One region of the Janthinobacterium svalbardense genome, then DNA from elsewhere that is predicted to be linked to it. Evidence: predicted binding sites of a transcription regulator. Region 1 holds the regulator's gene; each other region holds the start of a gene.

Region 1 (4,754 bases):
TATTTGTTGTTCCTCGTCACGGCCATCGCCGGGCGGGTGTGGTGCGGGTTCTCTTGCCCGCAAACGGTATACACGGAAATCTTCCTGTGGGTCGAACGCCGCATCGAGGGCACGCGCAGCGCGCGCATGGCCCTCGACAAGCAGGGCCCCTCCGTGCGCAAGGCCTTCAAGAAGACGGCCAAGCACCTGGCATGGGGCGCCATCGCCCTGTGGACGGGCTTTACCTTTGTCGGCTATTTCACGCCGATCAAGGAACTGGCGCGCGAGGTGACCACCCTCAATTTCGGTCCCTGGGAATGGTTCTGGGTCTTGTTCTACAGCCTGGCAACCTACGGCAACGCGGGCTGGCTGCGCGAGCAGGTGTGCAAATACATGTGCCCCTACGCGCGCTTCCAGAGCGCCATGTTCGACCAGGACACGCTGATCATCACCTACGATGCCAAGCGCGGCGAACCGCGTGGCGCCATCAGCAAGAAGGCTGGCAACAACGACAAGCTGGGCGATTGCATCGACTGCACCCTGTGCGTGCAAGTGTGTCCGACCGGCATCGATATCCGCAACGGCCTGCAGTATGAATGCATCGGCTGCGCCGCCTGCGTCGATGCCTGCAATACCGTGATGGACAAGGTCGACCGGCCGCGGGGACTGGTACGCTACAGTACCGACCATGCGATGGAAAACAACTTCAGTTCGAAGCAGATCCGCCAGCGCGCCATGCGCCCGCGCGTGCTGATCTACACTTCCATCCTGGCCCTGATCATCATCGCCGTGTGTACCTCGCTGGCGCTGCGCACGCCCCTGAAAATGGACGTGATCCGCGACCGCGGTTCGATGGGACGCGAAGTGGAAGACGGCATGATCGAAAACGTCTACCGCTTGCAGATCATGAACACCTCGGAGCAAACCCAGCATTTCAAAATCAGCGCTTCCGGCTTGCCGGGCCTGACCTTGCTGACGCGCGAAGAGGTGACCTTGCAGCCGACGGAAACGCTGGGCTGGCCGATCCGCCTGCGCGTACCGCACGGCGTGGGAGAAAAGGGCTCGAACAAGATTGCGATCGAATTGCACTCGCTGGACGACCCATCGCTGCATGTGCGTGAAAGCGCGGTATTCATCGTACCGCGGTGATGTTGATTCGGGGTCGGACCCTCTGGGTCCGACCCCGGTATTTCGCCGTAGGGGTAGCATCAAACATGCGTTAGCTTTACTTTATTTTCAACCCAGAAGCAAAAGCTGGGGTCAGACCCAAAGGGTCTGACCCCAAGGAGAACAAAATGTCCGACAGTCTCAAGCTGCAAGCCCCCGTTGCCCCGTGGTACAAGCATCGCTGGCCATGGCTGCTGATGATCGGTCCCGGCCTGTCCGTGGTCGTCGGCAGCTGCATGGCGTATATCGCGTTTACGCAGCCCGATGCCCTGGTGGTGGGTGATTATTACAAGCAGGGCAAGGCGATCAACCAGGATTTGCGGCGCGACACGATCGCCAGCGACCTGGCGATGGATACCAGCCTGTCGTATGACGTTGCTGCAGCGCGCCTGAGTGGTTCCGTGCACAGCTTCGGCAAGGCTTACCAGGGTCCGCTGCAGTTGCATCTGGCGCATGCGACCTTGCCGGAAAAAGATATCAAGCTGCTGGTGCAGCCCGATGCGGCCGGCAATTTCTCCGTGGCGCTGCCGATGCTCGAGCGCAGCCGCTGGCAAGTACTGGTGGAAAACGACAAACGCGAGTGGCGCCTGTCCGGCATCTGGACCTGGCCCCTGCAGCGCAGCATCGCGCTGCATGCGGATGAAGAGCTATAACGTACAGCGCCGGGAAAAAACCGTAGCGAGCGGCAGTGATTTGTGGCTAAGAAGCGCAGCTGTGCTAGAGCACAGCGAGCATCGCAGGCCGCAAAGCGCGACGCGCAGTAGGTTTTGACGGTGCTGTTATTTACAGACGTCCGTGCCGGCTGTAATGGCCTTCAATTTTGCTGGCTGCAAGATCTCGATCTCGCGGTTGGAGACGCGCAGCCAGCCTTCCTTCTTGAATTTCGACAATAAACGGCTGACGCTTTCGATGGTCAGCCCCAGGTAATTGCCGATTTCCTCGCGCGACATGCGCAGCTGAAATTTGCTGGCCGAATAGCCGCGCGCTTCATAGCGCGAGGCCAGGTTGACGATAAAGGCGGCAAAACGCTGGGTCGCCTGCATATTGCCCAGCAACAGCATGACGCTTTGCTCGCGTGTGATTTCCTGGCTCATCATGCGATGGAAATGGCGCAGCAGGGTCGGCATATTGCCCAGCAACTGTTCCAGGCTGGAAAACGGAATTTCACACACTTCGCTGTCTTCCAGCGCCACCGCATTACAGTGGTGGCGGTCGGCGCTGATGGCGTCCATGCCCAGCAGTTCGCCAGCCATCTGGAAACCCGTCACCTGCTCTTCACCGCCCGGATTGATCTGGTACGTCTTGAAGTGCCCCAGGCGGATCGCGTACAGATTCTGGAACGAGTCGCCGATGCGGAACAGCGAGGCACCGCGCACGATCTTGCGGCGGCGGCCGATGATCTGGTCCAGCCTGTCCATGTCGCCCACATCGAGGCCCATCGGCAGGCACAATTGATGCATGCTGCAGGTCGAGCATCGCGCACGCAACGCTTCCACGGTCACTGTGGGCATGGTGGGAGTGAGTAGCGCTTCAGTCATGTCGGTACCTTTTAGAAAATGCAATAACGAGTTTACTGCATACAGGGTTGCCGTGTGCCAATTTCACCGCATTTCCGCTGAATAAACGACGTTCCAACCTTGATTATATGGCAACATCGTTAAAAGCCCATGTGGGAAAGGCAATTTGCGCGACGCCGCTTGCCAAGTTGATGTATTGATAGGAAAATTCCCGACAGCATTCTCTGCCGCCTGTACCGCCCGGTACTGAAAAGGAAATCATGAAGCCTCTCGGCATCAAAGCAAAAGTCGCGCTGGCCACCAGCCTGACCTCGATCGCCATGATCGCGCTGGTCACCATGATACAGGTGCAGCACATGCGCGCCGACTTCACCCGAGTACTGCTGAGCCAGCAATCTGCCCTGATCAGCCGCACCGCTGCCGAACTCGACGACAAGCTGGGCATGCTGCTGCAGATCGTCACGCTGACGGCCAGGCAGCAGCCGCCGGAATTGATCGCCCAGCCCGCCCAATTACGCGAATACTATTCGCGCCGCTCGATGCTGGTGCTGTTCGACGACGTGCTGGTGCTCGATGCGCAAGGCGCCGTCGTGGCCGACATGCCGGAAGTGGCGGGGCGCGCCGGCATCAACGTCGCCGAGCGCGAGTATTTCCAGACCGTCCTGCGCACGCGCCAGCCCATGATCACCGAGCCGATGCTGGGCAAATCGAGCGGCATGCCCATCGTGCAGATGGTGGCGCCCGTGCTCACGGCCGATGGCCAGGTGGCCGGCGTGGTGATCGGTGTGCTGCGCCTGTACAAGGACAACCTGCTGGGACGCCTGCGTTCGGAAAAGATCGGCAAGAGCGGCTATTACTTCATCCTCACGCGCGGCGCCGTGCCGCGCTACGTGCTGCACCCCGATACCAACCGTTTGCTGCAGCCACGCCTGCCGAACGCCAACCTGACCACCACCGAGTTGTTGAGGCAAGATGGCGAAGGCAGCATGGTCAGCACCAACAGCCGCAGCATCACGGCCGTCAACAGCTTCAAACGCCTGAAATCCGTGAACTGGCTGCTGGCCGCCTCGCTGCCTCTCGACGATGCCTTCGAACCGTTCGATGGCGTACTGTACCGGCTGGTGCTGTGGAGCATCCTCGCTTCGCTACTGGCCGCGTTTATTCTGGGCTGGGTCACCGTGCGCCTGCTGTCTCCGCTGGTGCGCCTGCGTGACACGCTGCAAGCCATGCGCACCAGCGGCAGCCGTTTCACGCCCGTGCCGGTGCGGCAGCGCGACGAGATCGGCGAACTGACGGAAGCGTTCAACGGCCTGATGAGCGAACGCGACCGCCTGCAGCAGGAACTCGAAGCGCGCGCGACGGAGCTGGAACAGGAGCGCGACCGGGCCGAGGCGGCCAACCGCGCGAAGAGCGATTTCGTGGCCAATATGAGCCATGAAATCCGCACGCCCCTGAATGCCGTACTGGGCATGGTGTATTTGCTGGGCAATACCAGGCTCGATACGGAACAGCGCAAGTATCTGACCATGGTGCGCGTGGCGGGCCAGTCGCTGCTGGGCATCCTCAACGACGTGCTCGACTATTCGAAGATTGAGGCGCGCCGCATGGAATTGTCGCCCGTCGAATTCGACCTCGACGAGGTCATGAACACGCTGGCCACGACGATGACCATGAATGCGGGCGAAAAGGAGCTGGAACTGGCCATCGCCGTCGAACCCGACGTGCCGCGGCGCCTGGTGGGCGACGCCCAGCGCCTGCAGCAAATTCTCGTCAACCTGGCCGGCAACGCCATCAAGTTTACCGAGAGCGGCGAGGTGGTGGTGGCCGTCAGCCTGGCCGAAAGCCAGCAAGGCCGCGCCTGGCTGCGCTTCGAAGTACGCGACACGGGCATCGGCATGACGGAGTTGCAGCAACAGCAGCTGTTTGCCGCCTTTTCACAGGGTGACCAGAGCATCACGCGGCGCTTCGGCGGCACGGGCCTGGGCCTGGCCATCAGCAAGCAGCTGATCCACATGATGGGCGGTGATATCGCCGTGGCCAGCAGCGAAGGCAAGGGCAGCCGCTTCTGGTTCAGCGTGCCGTTCGAGATGC
Region 2 (4,754 bases), 650 kb from region 1:
TATCATAAAAACTAATTGAAAACTAAAATTTGATAGTTTTTCCTGCTCGGCACGTTTGTGCCGCCGGACGGCCTTACAATGCTAGGTTATGCGTTTTCGTGATATCAGACTGTGGCTAGCGGAAAATACCTAGCTAATTGAAAGAATCGGTCTGATAAAATCCGGAACACCCGATCGACCAAACAGGAAGGCTGCACAGCATGGATTCGTCATCTGATAAAAAAGAAGAATTGCGTCAACAATTGCGCTTGGCCGCACTCGAATATCACGAGTGCCCGCGCCCCGGCAAAATCAGCGTGACGCCGACCAAACAACTGACCAACCAGCGCGACCTGGCGCTGGCCTACTCGCCAGGCGTGGCGGCACCGTGCGAAGAAATCGTCATCGATCCGGCGAATGCGTATAAATATACGGCGCGCGGCAACCTGGTGGCCGTCATCACCAACGGCACGGCCGTGCTGGGACTGGGCAATATCGGCCCGCTGGCCGCCAAGCCGGTGATGGAAGGCAAGGGCGTGCTGTTCAAGAAATTCGCCGGCATCGACGTCTTCGACATCGAAATCAACGAGATGGACCCCGATAAACTGGTGGACATCATCGCTTCGCTGGAACCGACCTTCGGCGGCGTGAACCTGGAAGACATCAAGGCGCCCGAGTGCTTCTACATCGAGCGCCAGCTGCGCGACCGCATGAAGATTCCCGTCTTCCATGACGACCAGCACGGCACCGCCATCATCGTCGGCGCGGCCATCCTGAACGGCCTGAAAGCCGTCGGCAAGAAAATCGAGGACTGCAAGCTGGTCGTGTCGGGCGCGGGCGCCGCAGCGCTGGCCTGCCTGGACCTGATCGTCGACCTGGGCTTCCCGCTGAAAAACATCTACGTCACCGACCTGGCCGGCGTGGTCTACAAGGGCCGCACGGAACTGATGGACCCGGACAAAGAACGCTTCGCGCAAGACACGCCGCTGCGCACCCTGGGCGAAGTCATTCCGGACGCCGACATTTTCCTCGGCGTCTCCGCCGGCGGCGTGCTGAAACAGGACATGGTGCGCAAGATGGCGCCGAACCCGCTGATCCTGGCGCTGGCCAACCCGAATCCGGAAATCCTGCCGGAAGAAGTCAAGGCCGTGCGCAGCGACGCCATCATCGCCACGGGCCGTTCGGACTATCCGAACCAGGTCAACAACGTGCTGTGCTTCCCGTACATCTTCCGCGGTGCCCTCGATTGCGGCGCGACGACGATCACGCGCGAAATGGAAATCGCCGTCGTGCACGCGATCGCCGACCTGGCGCATGCCGAGCAGTCCGACATCGTCGCCACCACCTACGGCATCAGCAATCTGTCGTTTGGTCCTGAATACCTGATCCCGATGCCGTTCGACCCGCGCCTCTTGATCAAGATCGCGCCGGCCGTCGCCAAGGCAGCCGAGGAATCGGGCGTCGCCACGCGTCCGATCAAGGACTTGCAAGCGTACGCGGACAGCCTGCAGCAATTCGTCTACCGCAGCGGCACCTTCATGAAGCCGTTGTTCCTGATGGCCAAATCCACGCCGGCCGAACTCAAACGCATCGTCTACGCCGAAGGCGAAGAAGAGCGCGTGCTGCGCGCCGTGCAAGTGGTGGTCGATGAAAAACTGGCGCGTCCTATCCTGGTGGGTCGTCCACCCGTGCTTGAAGCGCGCATCCAGAAGTTCGGCCTGCGCCTCAAGCAAGGCGTCGATTTCGACGTCATCAACCCGGACTTCGACGAGCGCTATCGCGATTACTGGAACACGTATTACGCGATGACCAGCCGCAAAGGCGTCACCGAGGAATACGCGAAGCTGGAAATGCGCCGCCGCCATACCCTGATCGGTTCGATGATGATCCACAAGGGCGACGCCGACGGCATGATCTGCGGTACCTTCGGCACCACCCAGCTGCACCTGAAATACATCGACCAGGTGCTGGGCAAGCGCGCCGGCAGCAATGTCTACGCGGCCATGAACGTCTTGATCATGCCGGAGCGCCAGCTGGTGATGGTTGACACGCACGTCAACGAAAATCCGGACGCCGAGCAATTGGCCGAGATCACCATCATGGCTGCCGAGGAAATGACGCGCTTCGGCCTGTCGCCGCGCGCGGCGCTGCTGTCGCATTCGAACTTCGGTTCCAGCGACAGCGCTTCGGCGCAAAAGATGCGCGCCGCGCTGGCCATCATCAAGGAACGCGCGCCGGACCTGGAAATCGACGGCGAAATGCATGGCGATACGGCCCTCGACAGCAAGCTGCGTCAAAAAATCATGCCAAACTCGGCACTGAAGCACGATGCCAACCTGCTGGTCATGCCCAACATCGAGTCGGCCAACATCGCCTACAACCTGGTGAAAACGGCCGCCGGCAACGGCATCGCCGTGGGTCCGATCCTGCTCGGCTGCGCCAAGCCCGTGCACATTTTGACGCCATCGGCCACCGTGCGCCGCATCGTCAACATGACGGCACTCTGTGTCGTGGATGCCGTAGCGCAACGCAAGGTCTAAGGCTGTCGCTGTCAATTGAAAGCCGCGCCATCCGCCAGGGTGGCGCGGCTTTTTTTACGTCAGTGCGCCATCAGCACGGGTACCGTCATCTGGCGCAGCACGGTTTCCGTCACGCCGCCCAATAAAATTTCGCGGAAGCGCGCGTGGCCGTAGCCACCCATCACCAGCAGGTTCGCATGCACTTCGGCAGCCATGGCCAGCAGCGCCGCGCCGACGTCGCCCGTGGCGATGGCGGAGCGCACTTCCACGGGCACGCCATGGCGGCTCAGGTAGGCGGCGATGTCGGCGCCCGGATGGCGGGCTGGCTGCGCATGGCCAGCGGGCGGGTGCAGTAGCGCCAGCACCACCAGGCGCGCCGCGCGCAAGAGCGGCAGGGCGTGGCCGATGGCGCGCGTCGCTTCCATGCCGCCATCCCAGGCCACCACCACGGTGTTGTTGACTTCCGAAAATTGGCCGCTGCGCGGCACGATCAGCACGGGACGGGCCGCGTTCAGCATCACATACGGCACCAGGTCGCTCATGGCACCGGGCAGTGCTTCGCTGTCGTCGTGCTGGCTGAGCACTGTCAAGTCGCTGTAGCGGGCGCTGACGGCCATGCCGCCATCTTCATCGTCTTCGATCAGGCGCCGTTCGAGCGAGACGGCGCCGGCCTGGCGCGCCAGCGTTTCGAACTGGTCCAGCGCCTGTTCCGCCTGCCCATGCAGGGCGTTGATCTGCGCCGCCACGGCGCCGCCGCGCATGCCGCGGTTGTTTTCCAGGGTAAAGCGCGACAGGCCCGTCATCGCCGCGCCGATCAGGTGCGCCTGGTGCGCGTGCGCCAGTCGCGCCGCGATGGCGATGCGCTGCGGCGCATGGCGCGACAGGTCGGCGTGGACGAGGATGGATTTGTAAGCCATGTTGTCACTCGGTAGTCAGGATGGCAACAAGGCTAGAACGACAACGCCGGCAAGTCCAGCATTGCCGTAGTGGCTAGGGATTTTCTTATGCTGGGCTTGACGTGGGTCAAGAAAACACGGACCGTGGCCTTCCGCAAGGCCACGGCCAGGAAATTGCGAGCTGTTTGATGTGCATCAAAATGCCGACCCCGTCGCCAGTCATAATGGCATCGAACTCCTTGCCACTTCCAGTGGTCTGCATCGGCGCCGGCGCCATCTGTCCGGCACTTCTTTGTGTGACGCAACAACGCTGGCCGTGGCGGGAGTTCACTTAATTGTAGGGCTGCAAGTCCAGCCAGACGGCATACGACAGGCGCTTGCCGTTCCACAGGCCGCCGCCACGGATGACGGCGTCGCACGAGGTCAGCTGGCCCACCAGATCCATGCGGCCCAGGTTGCGGCGCAGGCGCAGGGCGTCGTTGTGCGACAGGTAGCCGACCAACTGGCCATCGATGAAGACGGCGATGGCCTTGTCCTGGAACGGGTTGGCATCGTCGCAGACGAGCAGGGCCAGGCATTTTTCTTCCGCGTTGCCGGGACCGTGTTCGCCGGCCAGTTTGGCGATGGCGCTCTGGTACATCGCTTCGTTTTCCACTTCCGACGCAAAGCGCCCCTCGTCGTTCCAGTGGTGCGCGGGGGCGCCTGCGGGAATCGCCGGCACATACTGGCGCACCGAGACGAGTGGCTTGTGCAGCGGTTTGATGGGCGTGCGGCCGCTGAAAACGTAGTACAGCAGGGCGATGACGATCACGATGGCAAGCAGGTAAAGCATGGTATCTCTCTGATTTCTAAGGGGGAGCCGGGAACGCGGGCGCGCCGCCCGGCGTTGCCGCTACTATAGCAAGTTCGCTGCCTGCTTCCCGCTAAATCTGGCCATCAGATGGCGGCGCCGGCGCAGCGCGCGCGGGTCGCCCAGCACGATGGGCGCGGCGCCCGTCAAGCCCGAATAATACTGGCCGTGCCGACGCAGCACCGTGGCATAGTCGCGCAGCGCGTGGCCGTGCGCCAGCATGCGCGCGTCGCAATCGACTTCGATGGCAAAGCGTAGCCGGTGCAGCTGCCACCACAGGGGCAGGTTCCAGGGCATGAGCACGATCAAGGCGTAGGCCAGGGCCAGCAACTGCGGGTCGCGCGCGGCCAGCCGGCATTGTGCGTGCGCCAGCAGCAGCGCCTGCTGCCGGGGTGGAATCAGTTGCAGCCAGACGGGCATCACGATGCGCGGCCGCAGCAGCCCCGCCACGCAAGGGCCGATGCCGCCGCTCAAGTACACGGGCGTACCCAGCAAGGTGGTTTTTTGCCA
Region 3 (4,754 bases), 740 kb from region 1:
CGATCACCTTTATCGAGCAGCGTATTCTCTCTTCCTTCTTCCAGTACTGCGCCCGCCACCTGCGCGGCGACGGCAGCGCCGCCAGCGTCAATTTTCTCCGCTTGTGGTTCAGCAACGGCCTCAATTGCTTCGGCGCCCAGATCACCTCGCTGGCCCTTCCCCTGTGCGCGGTATTGTTATTACATGCGACGCCAGAACAAATGGGGGTGCTCGTCGCCCTGCAGGCGCTGCCGTTTGCCCTCTTCGGCTTGCCCGTCGGCGTGCTGCTGGACCGGCGCAGCAAGCACCCGATCATGCTGTTCAGCGAAACCATGTCGGGCCTGGCGCTGGCCAGCGTCGCCGTCGCCTACTGGTGCGGCGTGCTGTCGATGCCCTGGTTATATATAGTGGGATTCATCATCGGCACGGGCTTCGTCGTCGGTGGCGGCGCGGAACAGGTTTTCCTGACCTTCCTGGTGGGCCGCGACGGCTTGATCGATGCGCAATCAAAATTTGCTGCCACCGAATCGGCTTCGCGCCTGATCGGTCCCGGCCTGGCCGGCGTGCTGGTGCAAGTCCTGTCGGCGCCCGTCGCCATCCTGTGCACGGCTTGCGGTTATCTGGTTTCTGTAATCAATTTGCGCGCCATGAGCGTGCGCGATCCACGTCCCGCGCCGTCCGACAAACACGCCTTGCGCGACATCGCCGACGGCTTGCTGTTTGTCTGGCGCGAACCGCTGCTGCGTGCGCTGGCCTGGGGCGCCGGCATCTGGCACTTCCTGTTTTACGCCAGCATGGCCTTGACGGTGCTGTTTGCCACGCGCGACCTGGGCATGAGTCCTGGCGTGCTGGGCATGACGCAGATGCTCGGGGGCGCCGGCGTGCTGCTGAGCGCCTTCATCGTCAAGCCATTGACGCGCCGCTATGGCGCCGGCCGCACCATTCTGATCGGACTGGCGTCCACCTCCGTCTGCTTTGCCCTGACGCCCACCATCCCCGCCGCCTTGTTCGGCAACGCAGCCGCCAGCGCTGTGGCGTATGCCGTACTGATGTTCTTTTTTGATTGCGGCGTGATGCTGTTCTTTATTCCCTACCTGGGCTTGCGCCAGAAAGTCACACCCGACCCCATGCTGGGCCGCATGACCTCGACCATGCGTTTCCTGACGGTGGCGACGGCGCCACTGGGCGCGCTGGCCGCCGGCTGGGTAGCGGAACACTTTGGCGTGCGCAATGGGCTGGCCTGCATCGCGGCAGGCAGCATCGCACTGACGATCGCCATGGTGTGGGGCACGCCGCTGCGTAGCGTGCGCACCTGAAGCGATAAACGGGCATACACTGCTGAAAGATTGCCTTGGCGACACTATTCATGCCAAAGCCTGTGAGTTTTGATTTACATCAAGGAATTAATTGAGGTAAATCCATAAGCTGTCTTACATCACTCTAGGAGCACGTCATGTTTAACACCATCTTATTTCCCACCGACGGCTCGCCGCTGTCCGACAAAGCGGCCGAGACGGCCCTCGCCTTTGCTCAATTGAACAAGGCCAAGCTGGTCGCCCTCAGCGTGGTGCAACCGTTTCCGTTCTCGCCGATGGCCGATGGTGGCATCGTGCTCGACGCCAGCCTGTATGAACAGCAGATGCAGGAAGCATCGCAACGCGCCGTCGACAAGATCGGTGAAGCGGCGCGCGCCGTCGGCGTGCCCTTCGAAGGCGTGGTCGTCGTCTCGCCCAGCCCGCACGAGGAAATCGTCAATGCGGCGCAAACCTACCATTGCGACATCATCCTGATGGCCTCGCATGGCCGCAAAGGCTTGAACAAGCTGTTCGTGGGCAGCGAAACGCAAAAAGTGCTGGCGCATACCCATTTACCAGTCATGGTCCTGCGCTAAGCGACACCACGAACTGCCCGGCGCCGCGAGAATCTCAGCGCGCCGGCGCCTGCTTCGGCAACAACACCCACACGGCGCCACTCTGCTTCATGCGGCCCGCATTCTCGGCCGCTTCCGCACCGAAACCAAAGAAGTAGTCGACCCGGATGGGGCCGCGAATGGCGCCGCCCGTATCCTGCGCCATCACCAGCCGCTGCATGGGAATCTCGCTATTGGCTTGCGTGGTGGACAGGAACACGGGCGCACCCAGCGGCAGGAAGCGCGAATCGATGGCCACCGAGCGCTGCGGCGTCAACGGCACGCCCAATGCGCCCTTCGGCCCCACTTTCGGGTCGGGCAGGCGCTCTTCCTTGAAAAAGACATAGCTCGGATTGGCGTTGAACAATTCATCTTTGCGCGTGGGGTGGCCGGCGATCCACGCCTTGATGCCCTGCGCGGACGCCTGGCTGAGCGTCAGCTCGCCCTTGTCGACCAGGTAGCGGCCGATGGATTTGTACGGGTGGCCATTCTGGTCCGCATATGCCACGCGCACGGTTTCCTGCGTATCGGTCAGTTGCACGCGCCCGGAACCCTGCACTTGCAGGAAGAACGCTTCGACTTCGTCATCCACCCACAGCAATTCCTTGCCCGTAACTGCCGTGGCGCGCTCGATGTCGGCGCGGGTCGCGTACGGGATCACCTTCTTGCCCACCAGCTTGCCCCGCAAGCGCATGTTCTTCAATTCCGGATATATGCCTGACAAGTCCACCGAAACGAGATCGTCTGGCACCTTGTACAGCGGCGTCTGGTATGGACCGCCCCGCTTGCGCGCGCCATGCAGCAGCGGCTCGTAGTAGCCCGTCACCAAGCCGGTACTGGCGCCATCGGCGGTGACGACTTGATTGGGCACAAAGAAGGTCTCGAAGAACAGGCGGATGGCCTTGTCGCTATCAGCATTCACCTGACGCGCAATCGTGCACGATTCCTTCCAGTCCGGGCGCTTCACCAACACGCCGCACGAAGCCATGAACGCGGGCCAGGCGGCGCGCATGTCGTCGCGGGCCCAGCCTGGCAAAGCGGCAAATTTGGCGGGCACGAACGTTGGGGCCGCAGCATCGGTCGCGTCCTTGGCATCCTTGGCATCCTTGGCCTCGGCCGGCTTGGCCGGCACCGGCCTGACGACGGTCGGGGCGATGGCTGGCGCCTTGCCGCCGGTGGCAGCGGGTGGGGTGGACGGCGTGGTACAGGCGGAAAGCGCAAGCGCGACGGCGCCGACTGAAACGGGTAGACTACCGCGTGTCAACAGACGGCGGGTAAATACTAAGCTGCGGGTAAATAACATAGGGGTGCGTATGTGGATCTTGATGATAGAGGCGCTGGTAGCGTTCTTCTTGCTGGCATTTATAGTCTGGTGGACCATGTATTCGGGTAAAAAACCCGCGCCACCGGCGCGCAAGCAACTCGGCGAAGAACAGGACAGCACCGAAAAGCTGAAGTAAGGGGGCAAGCCCCCGGCGTTGCGTTAATGCAGGGTACGCGGCACCGACAGCACAAACTCGGGAATCGACGCTTCGAACTGATGACCATCCTCGGCCACGCAGAAGTATTCGCCGTGCATCGAGCCTTGCGGCGTGCCCAGCATGGTGCCGCTCGTGTATTCGAACTGCTCGCCCGGCTGCAGCAGCGGCTGGTGGCCGACGGCGCCCAGGCCACGCACCTCTTCCACCTTGTTGTTCGCATCCGTGATGACCCAGTGGCGCGAAATCAGTTGCGCGCCTGCCGTGCCCGTGTTGACGACGCGAATCGTGTAGCTGAACACGTGCCGCCCCTGGTCGGGGGCCGATTGCTCGGGCAGATATTGTGTCTTGACCGTTACCGTAAATTCATAAGTCGCCATCGTCATTCCTATTCAGACATTGCCAGTCGTATATTGTGTGTCGCGCGCGCCGCATTGGCCATCGCGCGCCGTGTATTCTGCGTTCCAGTAAGGCATGGTAACGGCGTCAAGCGTAAAATAGCGCATCTTCGCACTTTCTACTCTTAGCCCTAAGCCACCATGACAACATTCCGTATCGCTCCCAGCATCCTGTCCGCCGACTTTGCCCGCCTGGGCGAGGAAGTGCGCAACGTCGTTACCGCCGGCGCCGACATCATCCACTTCGACGTGATGGATAACCATTATGTGCCGAACCTGACCATCGGCCCGCTGGTGTGCGAAGCGATTCGCCCGCACGTGCAAGTACCCATCGATGTGCATCTGATGGTCAAGCCTGTCGATCGCATTATCCCGGATTTCGCCAAGGCTGGCGCGAACATCATCACCTTCCATCCGGAAGCGTCGGATCACCTTGACCGTTCCTTGCAGCTGATCCGCGACAATGGCTGCAAATCGGGCCTGGTGTTCAACCCGGGCACGCCGCTGCACTACCTGGAACACGTGATGGACAAGATCGACATCATCCTGATCATGTCGGTCAACCCGGGCTTCGGCGGCCAGTCCTTCATTCCGCAAGCGCTGAAAAAAATCGCCGAAGCGCGCCGCATGATCGACGAATCGGGCCGTGACATCATGCTGGAAGTCGATGGCGGCATCAAGATCGACAACATCGGCGCCGCCGCTGCCGCCGGCGCCGACACCTTCGTCGCCGGCTCGGCCATCTTCGGCAAGCCGGATTACAAGGCAGTCATCGACGCCATGCGTGCCGAATTGGCAAAAGTGACGGGCGCCTGATGCAAGCGGGCATGGTAAAAGACCACGTACTGGCCGGCGTGCGCGCCGCCATCATCGACCTCGATGGCACGATGCTCGACACCGTGCCCGATTTTCATGTCGCCATCAACGGCATGCGCGCCGAATTCGATCTGGCGCCCATCAGCGCCGACGCCATCAAGCTGATGGTGGGCA
Region 4 (4,754 bases), 700 kb from region 1:
CAGGCCTGCCCCCATCAGCGCGCGCGCCCACATCAGCTCGGCAAAGCTGTGGCCCCGGCTGAACAGCCACACACCCAGGGCCGCCAGCGCCAGCAGCCACAGTTGCACCGTGCGGGGGCCGTAACGGTCGAGCGCCATGCCGATCGGCAGTTGCACCAGCGCAAAGGCGAGAAAAAAGGCGCTGGTCAGCAAGCCCAACTGCGCTGGCGTCAGGGCGATGGCACCCAGCAACTCCGCCGTCAGCACGGCATTCACGCCGCGCAGCAGGCACGACAGGTAATGCCCGAGCGCGAACGGCAGGAACACCAGGCAAAACACGGCCACCCCGCAACGGGAAGAGGCGCCGGCGGCGTGCATGCTCAGGCGGCCTGTGCCAGGCGGATGATCTTATGCGGCAACTGCGGCATAGGTTCATCCGTCTCGAAGAAGAATTTATCGTGGCCGAACGCGGGCTTCAAATCGTCCATCCACGTCGCTTCCGCATCGAACTTCGCATAAAACGGCCGGCGCACCCAATCCGGATTGCGCGCCTGCAAAAATTGCAGGGCAAACAGTTTTTCGCCATTGATGCTGACGATGCCATCGATGACGATCTTGCCGGGGAACGCGCTCATGGAGGGCCCGCGCACCGTGCGCGACAGGCCGGACACCATTTGGTAGGCGGCCTGGAAGATTTCATGTGCCTTCGCCAAGGGCAACTCGAAATAGCCGCGCGGCCCCGTGTCCCGTTCGACAAACATGTAATACGGAATCGCTCCCAGGCGCGTGCCCGTCTGCCACAGCTCGGCCCAGCTAGCCGGGTCTTCATTGATGTGGCGGATCAGCGGCCCCTGCATGCGCAAGGTGGCGCCCGTGGAGACGATGCGTTTCACCGCTTGCTGCGCGATATCCTGGCGCAACTCGACGGCATGGCTGTAATGGCCCATCACGGCCAGGTTCTTGCCCGCCTTGACGATGCGCTCGAACAGGCGCAACAAATCGTCCGCATCGCGGTCGGAGACAAAACGCTGCGGCCAATACGCCACCGCCTTGGTACCGATGCGGATGTTCTGGATGTGTTCCAGGCCCGGCGCCAGCAGCGGCTCCAGGTAGGCGGCCAGTTGCCGCGTATTCATGATCATCGGGTCGCCGCCAGTGATCAGCACATCCGTCACTTCCGGATGCAGTTTCAGGTAGGCGGCCAGCTCATGCGACTCGCGCGCATCAAACTTCATGTCATCCATGCCGACGAACTGGGGCCAGCGGAAGCAGAAGGTGCAATACGCGTGGCACGTCTGGCCCGCGCTGGGGAAAAACAGCACCGTTTGCGCATATTTATGCTGCAAGCCGCGCACGGGTGCATCGTTGACTTTAGGCACGTTATGCGTCATCTGCCCGGCCGGATGGGGATTCATGCCCAAGCGCAAGCCATGCACATAGGCATCGATGGCAGCCTTGTCACGCTGCACCAGCACCAGGTCGCGCAAGTGCGCGTACTGCTCGGGCGGCAGCATGTCGCGGTGAGGGAAGACGAGGCGGTAGATGGGGTCGTCAGGAATATTGTTCCAGTCGATCAGCTGGTCAAGCACATAGGCATTGGTGCGAAACGGCAAGACGTGCGACACCACTTGCACGGCTACACGCTGCTCTTCTGGCAGCCATTCCCACTGCCGCGCCTGATGAATGGTTTGCCGCGTATACGGCTTGAACTTGGGTGAAAACGGCTCGGTAATGAGTGCGGACACGATAGTCTCCTTGCCAATAAATAGCGATAACTTTCATGAAATTGACCCTATATCGGCCAATTCCAGCCTCTTTCTCCCACAGGCCATGCCAGCTCGGCATGCTGTGAAAGTCATCATAGTTCTTGCCATAAAGAACCAAATTGCTACACATCAACAAGCATTCCGATACGTTGTTCGCTGCCTACAAGCAACACCTTAGTTTGTTCCATCGCAATTTGATGGGGCCGTCGACGACGTAAATTACGGCTGTGCAACACATCCCTCGATTCTCACAAGGAGCAGTCATGAAACGCTTATTCACGGGTAGCCTGCTGTGCCTGGCATTTGCCGGCGGCAGCGTCAGTGCCGCCGTCGAACCAACGGAAAAAGACGCCATCGCCATGGCTGAACGGGGCGCCGCCTTCATGAAGGCGCATGGCAAGGAAGAGATGATGAAGAAAATCACGGCGAAAGACCCCGACTTCGTGCAGGGCTCGCTGTATGTGGACATGCGTGACATCAAGACGGGCATCGTGCTGGCCCACCCCATCAATCCTTCCATCGTGGGCAAGGATTTGACGGATGTGCCTGATGCGAATGGCAAGAAATATCGCCGTGAAATCATTGAGCTGGCGCAAAAGCAGGGCAAGGGCTGGGTCGACTACCAGTACAAGAATCCCACCAGCGGCAAGATCGAGCCGAAGACCACGTACATCCTGCGCGTCAACGACGTGGTGCTGGAAGCGGGGATCTACAAAAAATAAGGCAACGGCGGCGTACACGAACGCTGTGCGCAGCCAGTGCCTGGAACAGCCATAGCCAGGAGTCAAGCATGCTCAATCAATTACGCATCGGACCAAAATTATTGCTGGCGCCCGCCCTGGTCTTGCTGCTGCTGATACTCAGCTCGAGCGGCGCCTGGTATGGCATGGTGCGGCAAAATACCTCACTGGAAAACATGGTGCTGGTGCGCATCGCGCATCTGAAAGCGGCCGCCGACGTCGTCGGCGAGGCCAAACATGTGCATGGCAATATGTACCAATTGCTGTCGTGGACGAATGGCAGTTTCGCCAAGGCCCGCATCGACGCGCTGGAACAACAGATCAAGGCGCGTCACGCGACCATCGGCACCCAGCTGGCCACACTGCGTTCCACGGCCACGGGTGCCGAACGCACCTTGGTCGATGCCGCCATCACGGCCCTGGCCGGATATCGCAAGGCCGTGCTGGAAACCATGGAAATGGCGCAGATGGATCAGTCGATCGCCACCAATTCCATGCTCAAGGCGGAAACGCAATTCGGCCAGTTCAATACGCAGCTGGCGCAGCTGTCGGCCCTGGAAACGACGCTCAGCAGCCAGGCCCATGCGACGGCCAGCGCCGAGTTTCGCAGCCTGGGCTGGAGCCTGCTGCTGACCGTCATGCTCTCCATCCTGGCCTCCATCGTAGTAACCATGCTGGTGCGGCGCGCCATGCTGCTGGAAATCCGCGGTATCGCCGACGCCGTGCAAGACCTGGCGGCGGGCAAGCTGATCGCCGGTGCGCCCAAGCAAGGCAATGACGAGATCGCCGCCACCTCGCGCGTGCTGGACCAGACCATCGCCCACCTGAACCAGACCTTGCGCACCATCATGGGCGCCGTGCACTCGATCGACACGGCGTCGCGCGAAATTGCCACCGGCAATCTGGATCTGTCGGCGCGCACGGAAATGCAAGCCAGTTCGCTGGAAGAAACGTCGAGCGCCATGGAAGCGCTGACGCAAGCCGTCAATGACAACGCCGACAACGCCCAGCTGGCCTGCGAGCTGGCGGGGCAAGCCTCCACCCTGGCCGTGCAAGGGGGAGAGTCGATGCAGCAAGCGGTGACGACGATGGCGACGATACGCGCCAATTCGCGCCAGATCGTGGATATTATCGGCGTGATCGATGGTATTTCCTTCCAGACCAATATCCTCGCGCTGAACGCCGCGGTGGAAGCGGCGCGCGCGGGCGAGCAAGGCCGCGGCTTTGCCGTGGTGGCGTCCGAAGTGCGCACCCTGGCACAACGCTCGGCGCAGGCGGCCAGGGAAATCAAGACCCTGATCGCCACCTCCGTCACTACCATCGATGGCGGCAGCGTGGCCGTGCAGCAAGCGGGCGACAGCATGGGCGCCATCGTGGCCTCGGTACAGCAAGTCAATGCCATCATCCAGCGCGTCAAAGAGGCCAGCGCCGAGCAGGCCTCGGGCATCACGGAAGTGAACCAGGCCGTCACGCAAATGGATGACGTCACCCAGCAAAATGCGGCCCTGGTGGAACAGGCGGCAGCGGCGGCGGCCAGTTTGCAGGACCAGGCCGTCAAATTGTCGGCGGCAGTCAGCGTGTTCACCCTGGACGAGCGCCCGGCAGCGCCGAGCGGCCATACCGAAGCAGAAGCGTTCCGGCATCCGGCCAGTGCGCAACAGGAGCGGCGCGCACTGCACAGCCCGCTGCGCGGCAAGTCTGCCCAGCGCGGCGCAAGCACGGCGCCACAGCGCCGGCGCAGCTAAGCGGCTGGCGCGCGCATGGGTTTGCTTAAATATGGCGAACCGGCCAGCACGAAGCGCCACGGTGTTTCCATCGCCTTGGAAATGCCGATGCGCGGCCCCGCTTGCACCGTCACGTCATCCTCGCGGGCCAGCAGCATGAACGGCGGCGCATCGAGCGCCAGCCGGTTATGCATCTGCGTGACCCCTAGTGCCTGGCACACCTTGCCAGGCCCCGAACACAGCCGCCGCAGTTCCTCGACGCCGCGCCGCTCGCGCATGCGGTCAAGGCCCGCCAGCGGCTCGATGGCGCGGATCAGCACGCCCGCCCCATGCCCCGCTTCGCGGCAGACAAAATTCAAACACCAGTGGATGCCATACGAGCGGTAGACATAGGCGTGCGCGGGCGGGCCGAACATGGCGGCGTTGCGCGGCGTCATGCCGGCATACGTGTGCGAAGCGGGGTCCAGCCGGTCATACGCTTCCGTTTCCACGATGCGCCCACCTACGCCGTCGACCAGCACGGTCACGCCGATCAGCTGGCGCGC

Evidence for each region. Region 1 encodes FNR, which switches genes on or off when oxygen is low (the NO sensors DNR and NnrR bind a similar motif). Its sites were predicted from a motif close to TTGATNNNNATCAA; they were not measured.
Region 2: the regulator FNR is predicted to act here: its motif matches at 3,580-3,593, upstream of CNX70_RS26320 (universal stress protein).
Region 3: the regulator FNR is predicted to act here: its motif matches at 1,365-1,378, upstream of CNX70_RS04510 (universal stress protein).
Region 4: the regulator FNR is predicted to act here: its motif matches at 1,865-1,878, upstream of CNX70_RS26105 (KamA family radical SAM protein).

What each region holds. Positions count from the first base shown of each region.
Region 1 is NZ_CP023422.1:291,551-296,304, forward strand. Features, by position in the region: gene ccoG (cytochrome c oxidase accessory protein CcoG) at 1-1,128, shown strand, start outside; gene CNX70_RS01225 (FixH family protein) at 1,275-1,799, shown strand; gene fnr (fumarate/nitrate reduction transcriptional regulator Fnr) at 1,926-2,684, opposite strand; gene CNX70_RS01235 (response regulator) at 2,924-4,754, shown strand, end outside.
Region 2 is NZ_CP023422.1:5,911,264-5,916,017, reverse strand. Features, by position in the region: gene CNX70_RS26330 (hypothetical protein) at 1-8, shown strand, start outside; gene CNX70_RS26325 (NADP-dependent malic enzyme) at 201-2,519, shown strand; gene CNX70_RS26320 (universal stress protein) at 2,579-3,415, opposite strand; gene CNX70_RS26315 (hypothetical protein) at 3,726-4,226, opposite strand; gene CNX70_RS26310 (M56 family metallopeptidase) at 4,290-4,754, opposite strand, start outside.
Region 3 is NZ_CP023422.1:1,030,591-1,035,344, reverse strand. Features, by position in the region: gene CNX70_RS04515 (MFS transporter) at 1-1,295, shown strand, start outside; gene CNX70_RS04510 (universal stress protein) at 1,433-1,870, shown strand; gene mltA (murein transglycosylase A) at 1,905-3,152, opposite strand; gene CNX70_RS28495 (hypothetical protein) at 3,202-3,348, shown strand; gene apaG (Co2+/Mg2+ efflux facilitator ApaG/CorD) at 3,372-3,746, opposite strand; gene rpe (ribulose-phosphate 3-epimerase) at 3,906-4,580, shown strand; gene CNX70_RS04485 (phosphoglycolate phosphatase) at 4,592-4,754, shown strand, end outside.
Region 4 is NZ_CP023422.1:5,862,343-5,867,096, forward strand. Features, by position in the region: gene CNX70_RS26100 (MFS transporter) at 1-357, opposite strand, end outside; gene CNX70_RS26105 (KamA family radical SAM protein) at 360-1,724, opposite strand; gene CNX70_RS26110 (cache domain-containing protein) at 2,009-2,467, shown strand; gene CNX70_RS26115 (methyl-accepting chemotaxis protein) at 2,536-4,230, shown strand; gene CNX70_RS26120 (DNA-3-methyladenine glycosylase) at 4,227-4,754, opposite strand, start outside.